DNA from 2 places in the Rothia sp. 110740021-2 genome. Region 1 is predicted to be linked to the other one. Evidence: riboswitches for the same ligand, from Rfam matches in the RefSeq annotation. Region 1 holds a riboswitch; the other holds the start of a gene.
What was found. A riboswitch is a leader RNA that binds a small molecule or an ion and turns the genes downstream of it on or off. The one in region 1 is predicted to bind S-adenosylmethionine.

Region 1 (3,205 bases):
ACTTAGTCATCTCCAGCGGGGGCAGGGTCTCGGTACCGCGCGCCAGTGCGAAGTAGCCGGGCAGATCCAGCAGACCGCGTGCGTCCTTAGCCTCAGCCAGACGCTCGGGAACCAGGGTGAACAGGCGAACCACATCAAGCACCTGGTCGTAGTAGGAGAAGGTCGCCGGAATCGAGTAGTTATCAGCCTTCAGACCGGCGGCGGTTACGCGCTCGAAGTAGGTGCGCTGTACGTCAGCAGCGGTGTCCTGCAGCTCCTGCAGGGTAGCCTTGCCCTTCCAGAAAGCCTCCTGAGCCTTCTTCAGTTCACGGAAGCGGCCCACGCGGGGGTAGCCAACAATGGTTGCGGTGGGGAATGCGGTGTTCGACATAATAGTTATTCCTTTACTGGGGATAGATATGGGAGTCAGCTCCGGTGTTTCGCCACCCGGCAGTGGGTGGTGAAACGGAGAACTCAACAACTCCCGGAATATTTGTGGGGGAGAAAGTGGAAACGCATCCGACAAGGAGCGTTATGGGTTAAAGCGGGGTTTTTAGGCGTATTCCAGTTCGCTCAGCGACTGAGAGAAACGGTTACTGTACCGCGGCAAATCCAGCTGATCCAGAACGTCCAGAACCGCCGCATGCTCGTTGAAGGTGAAGAAGTGCAGACCCGGTGCGCCCGCGTCCATCACGGTGCGGCACTGGTTCAGCGCGTACTCCACGCCGATGCGGTGCAGCTCAGCGCTACTGGTTGCCGTCTCAAGGCGGTACGCAAGATCTGCCGGAACCGGTATGCCCGCCATCTGGCAGAGGTTCTGTAGGCGCTTCAGCGAGGTTACCGGCATGATGCCCGGAATAATCGGAATATCCACGCCCGCCAGGTGCGCCGAATCGACCAGGGCGCTGTAGCGTTCATCCTCGAAGAACACCTGAGTGATAGCGAAGTCCGCGCCGGCACGCTGCTTCGACAGCAGAATCTCAATATCCTGCAGCAGGGATGCGGACTCGGGGTGCTTCTGCGGGTACGCCGCTACACCAATCGACACCTTGCCAGCTGCCAGGTGGGCGAAATCTTCACGCTCCACGCGGCGAATGAGCTCCACCAGGTAGCGGGCGAAAGGAAGTTCAGAAACCTGACCTTCCTGAATATCACCGCGAAGAGCCAGGAAACCGCGCACACCCAGACCCAGAATCAGGCGGACTGCACGCTCCAGCTCGTGCACCGAATGGCCTGCGCAAATCAGGTGAGCCAGCGGGGTGAGGGAGGTTTCATGCACCAGGTGGTCGAGCAGCGCGAGGGTCTTCTGGCGGCGCTTCGCGTCACCGGCGTAGGTGACCGACACGTAGTCGGGGTTGGTGCCCTCAAGCTCGGCAATGGTGTGGAGTAGCGACTCGCAGCTTGCGTGTGAGCGGGGTGGGAACAGCTCAAAAGAAAGAGCCGGGTGAACTGTCGTCATAACCTTCCTTCGTGTTCACCCGATAGATACGCACCGGGAGGGTACGTGAATTCTTCTGCAGGATGCGCTGTACCGGTTTGCGGGTGCACATCATCAAGGGGTGCCGAAGGGTATTCTTCTCTATCGGTTCTGGCGGGAGCACCTTGTCCGTACCCTGCACCGTGACGGTGGGGGATACTGGCGAGGTTGCTGCGACGTCGACGAGCCAGATCTCTCGGTCGCTCTTGATAGATAACGCTTTCACTCTACCCACCGCCTCCGAGGGGATGCAAGGGATGCGGCGGTTGATGTCCTAATATTTCTGGACATGACATTGGGGAGAAATATGAACTTAATATGACTGACTATGACGAAGGGTGCTGGGGGCGTTGCGGGTAGAGCTGTCGGCTGACCCTGGATGCCTGAAAATATCACAGATATATCTGCTTAATATTCTTGGACACGCGCGAATATGTGTGTTTTAAATTTCATTGAAGAGTAGAGTAACTAATGAAGCACGGGTAGTGTTTCGATGTCCGCTCATCGAGGATTTTCAGATCTCAAAGATGAGTTCAATATGACTTTGTGAGCGTGGTGAGAATGAAAAATCTATTTTCCTCTATACTCTGGTCCTTCCGCCTAGCCTGGAAAACCTGTCCCACAACCCTGGTGAGCGCCGCCCTGTCGCTAGCCGTCATTGCCTGCATTCCCCTGAGCCAATCCTTGCTGATTGGTAATACGGTGTCAGCTTTGAGCGGTTCAAATGGTGGCGCGGCCTGGATTTATATTGTTGCTCTTGCCCTTGTTGTCGGAATTAATATTATTGCTCAACGCTGGGTCATAAGTAACATGCGCATCCTCAAATCAAAGATGAACTATCGGGTCCACCGCATGTTAAATACCAGGTTATCTACATTTCCGTTATCTGATATAGGTAGCACAAAATCACAGGAAGATATACGTGCTGCTAGAGAGGCAATATCGAAACAGGAATTGCAGGTTCACACCATGTCAGTTATGACACTGGTGAGTGCCTTCGCAATGGTGTTACTTCTCTGTCTTAATATTGCGAACGTCAGCATTGTGGCAGCAATTTTTGCGGCACTGTGTTCATTGCCCCTAGCCACTGCAATGGTGATTCTCGCTAAACGTGATTACGCTATATACACCCTAATGTACGAGGATTATCGGGCAGAGAACTACTATCTAGACAACCTGATGGCTCAGAGCCGAGCCCAAGAGCTTCACCTCATGAGAGCTTCCCGATTTTTCTCGCAACGCGTAGCGTCCTGGCGACGCCGGGCGGCCGGTAGGGAATTGAGCCTTGAAAGTGTTAGAGGAATTGTCTCCATAGTTGCAGGGCTACTCTGCTCTGTCTTACTCTTTGCGTCCCTGTACTTCCTTGTGGATTCAGGTGCCGATATATCGTATGTGGCCGGATCGCTGATTGGAATCATTGCCTGTGTTGACGCGACCCAAGAGGTGGGATATTCATTTGGTCAGATTATTAATGGAGCATTATCTGTTCAGCAATTCCGAAGGGTATGCGACTCTGATACTTACGACCATGCTTCTGAGATGAAAACTTCTAACCCTAACCATGAAAATATTTCAAAAATTATATGCAAAGATGTATCCGTTCAGTATGAGGGCGCGTCGTCTTTTGCGCTTAAAGATATTAATCTTGAGCTGATGAATAATCAAATGATTGCAGTAGTTGGTGCCTCAGGCGCGGGAAAAACAACGCTAATAAATGCAATTCTTGGAATTACACCAATTGCCCAGGGG
Region 2 (3,205 bases), on a different contig from region 1:
CCGTCTTCCGCGAGAGAACGGATAAGGGTTCGTACGGTTAGGGCGATATCGGGGTCGAGCCCGTTGGTCGGCTCATCCAGCAGGAGCAGAGCGGGGGAGCCGAGCAGTGCACGGGCAATATGTAGGCGCTGCTTCATGCCGCGGGAAAACTCCTGGACAGGCCGCGTTGCCGCATCGGTGAGTTCCACACGGGCTAGGGCATGCTCAACCTCGTGCCCTCGGGCCCGCCCGGAAACCCCCGTAACATCGGCAAAGAACAGCAGATTATCGCGGGCACTGGCGCGCGGGTAGAAGCCGTTCTCCCCGCCCAGCGCGAGGCCCACGTGACGGCGCGCCCGTTGCGGGTGGGCGATAGCGTCAATACCGTTCACGGTGAGGCTACCGCCGGTGGGGGTGAGCAGAGTCGAGCACATCTGCACGGTCGTCGTTTTGCCCGCACCGTTGGGGCCGAGGAGGGCGTGAATTTCCCCGGAACTGACGCGAAGTGACACCCGGTCGACGGCGGTAAAGGTATTTTTACCTTTGCCAAAGACTCGGCTGAGTTGCGTGGCGTCAAGAACAAGAGACATGGTAGGTAACCTTCGGGTATGACCCTCTGGCTCCTATACCGGAGGGATGTTGAGCAGGATAAGCGGCTTAGCGAGCCGTAGCGAGTTGTACCCTGCGTGAGTGTATGTGTCATTTCAGTGTACCGAAAAGCACAGATAAAAGTGATGGAGGTTACTACGCAAATAGTGGGTGTTCACCTCCGCATTCTAATTACCTCGCCCTCTGACTGTCCCGGCATCGTCACTCACGTTTTGTTGCAGGCGATTTTTGGTGACAGACGTTAAAAAACGTCATCTTTGCAATGAAATGTCTTAAAGTACCGCACACCCACAAAACCCTTGACCCCACCCCGTGCCCTATGACACTCTAAATAACAGGTCAAGAGCGCCAGCGATAAGCCCCAGCTAGCTGGCCGGCAACCCTCCTCCGCGGTGGGGTGCCCTGGGTGAAGACCGGGCGGCACGCAAGAGCGTGACGCAAGCGCGGGACCGATGTGACCGAAAACGGTACATCAATCGTGACAGGATTATTCGACGACGATTCCTGTACCGTCGGCATGCGGCCCCCTAAGAATCCCCATTAGGAGCCACGCATGAGCAACAACACTACCGTCCCGACTCCCGCCAACCCCGCCGGTTGGAAGTTCGAAACCCGCCAGATTCACGCAGGTCAGGCGCCGGATGCCGCAACGGGAGCTCGGGCACTACCCATCTACCAGACCACCTCTTTCGTCTTTGAAAGCGCCGAGCAGGCAGCGAACCGTTTCGCCCTCGCCGAGCTGGGCCCCATTTACACTCGCCTCAACAACCCCACCCAGGAAGCAATTGAAAACCGTATCGCTTCCCTGGAAGGCGGCGTTGGCGCGCTACTGCTGGCATCCGGTCAGGCAGCTATCACCTACGCAATCCTGAACATTGCCGGTGCAGGCGACCACGTAGTTGCATCGCCCTCCGTATACGGCGGCACCTACAATCTGCTCAAGTACACCCTCGCCGACCTCGGTATCGAAACCACCTTCGTTGAGGACCCGGACGACCTGGACGCATGGCGCGCCGCAGTCCGCCCCAACACCAAGCTCTTCTACGGCGAGTCCGTGCCTAACCCCCGTAACGACGTGCTCGACATTGAGCCTATTGCTGCAATTGCGCACGAAAACGGTGTACCCCTGATTGTGGACAACACCGTACCCACCCCCTACCTGCTGCGCCCCATCGAACATGGCGCGGACGTGGTCGTCCACTCCGCAACCAAGTACCTGGGTGGCCACGGAACCTCCATCGGCGGCGTAATCGTTGATTCCGGTAACTTCGACTACGGTGCAGACCCCGAGAAGTTCCCCAAGTTCAACCAGCCCGCCCCCGGCTACCACGGCCTGGTCTACGCACGCGACCTGGGCAAGGACTCCGCATTCGGCGCGAACCTCTCCTACATCCTGAAGGCGCGCGTCTCCCTGCTGCGCGACACCGGTGCCGCCATCTCCCCGACCAACGCCTTCAACATCGGTATCGGTCTGGAAACTCTCTCTCTGCGCATCGAACGCCACATTGAAAACGCTACCAAGGTTGCCCACTGGCTCGAAGCAAACCCGCAGGTCGAGAAGGTCATCTGGGCTGGCGTGGAATCCTCCCCCTGGTACGAGCGTGCACAGAAGTACCTGCCCAAGGGCCCCGGCGCGGTTCTCGGCTTCACCCTCAAAGACGCAACCCTGGAGCAGACCCGCGACTTCGTAGATGCCCTGAAGCTGCACTCCAATGTGGCGAACATCGGTGACGTGCGCTCGCTCGTAATTCACCCCGCCTCCACCACCCACTCCCAGCTTTCCGCTGAGGAGCTGGAGAAGATCGGCGTGTACCCGAACTTTGTGCGCCTGGCAGTAGGCATTGAGAACATTGATGATATTCTCGCCGACCTGCAGCTGGGCTTTGACACCCTCTCCTAAACGGTGATGTAATCCGCAGGTGGACCGGTAAGCTACGGCTTTTCGGTCCACCTGCGGATTCCCCGTTACGGAGCGTTTTGTCACTGCGCGGCGCTGATGCCGCCCCACCCGTTGCTCCTTCTACCCACAGACGAGTACCCCGCTCACACCCGGCACTACCTTGCCGGCCAAACCCAGTGAAGGGACCCCCATGACTACCCAGAGCACTAACCAGTCCGGTACCACCCAGCCTGTTACCGCGCCCATCCCCGTGGCAGGTACCCAGCGCGAACACCCCGAAGCACAAGGCTATCTGCGTCAGCTGAACATCGGCGATTTGGAGCTCGTATCCGGCGTGATTCTTCCGCAGGTCACTATCGGCTACGAAACCTGGGGTACGCTCAATGAGGCTGGCGACAATGCCATCCTGATTTTGCATGCACTCACTGGCGATACGCATGTCTCTCGGGGCGTACCCACCCCCGACATGCCCGCCCCGCTGATTCGGGCTATTGAATCGGATGGCTGGTGGGAAGGCATCGTGGGGCCCGGCTCGGTCGTAGACACTAACCGTTATTTTGTGATTGCCCCCAATATTCTGGGTGGTTGCTATGGGTCGACTGGACCGGCAAGCATCATTCCCGAAGGTTACCCGGGTGCCGGTGAATACTGGGGTTCCCGCTTCCCGCAGGTAACCATCCGTGATTCTGTGCGTGCTGAGGCGTACCTGGCCCGGGC

Region 2: another riboswitch for S-adenosylmethionine. It lies ahead of ACUXHH_RS06470 (bifunctional o-acetylhomoserine/o-acetylserine sulfhydrylase); the one in region 1 lies ahead of ACUXHH_RS07515 (methylenetetrahydrofolate reductase).

The regions. Positions count from the first base shown of each region.
Region 1 covers NZ_JBSZFE010000003.1:56,058-59,262, forward strand. Annotated here, with positions in the region: gene metE (5-methyltetrahydropteroyltriglutamate--homocysteine S-methyltransferase) at 1-370, opposite strand, end outside; gene ACUXHH_RS07515 (methylenetetrahydrofolate reductase) at 533-1,438, opposite strand; SAM riboswitch class I at 1,556-1,672, opposite strand; gene ACUXHH_RS07520 (ABC transporter ATP-binding protein) at 2,018-3,205, shown strand, end outside.
Region 2 covers NZ_JBSZFE010000002.1:113,211-116,415, reverse strand. Annotated here, with positions in the region: gene ACUXHH_RS06475 (ABC transporter ATP-binding protein) at 1-569, opposite strand, end outside; SAM riboswitch class IV at 926-1,038, shown strand; gene ACUXHH_RS06470 (bifunctional o-acetylhomoserine/o-acetylserine sulfhydrylase) at 1,142-2,488, shown strand; gene metX (homoserine O-acetyltransferase MetX) at 2,679-3,205, shown strand, end outside.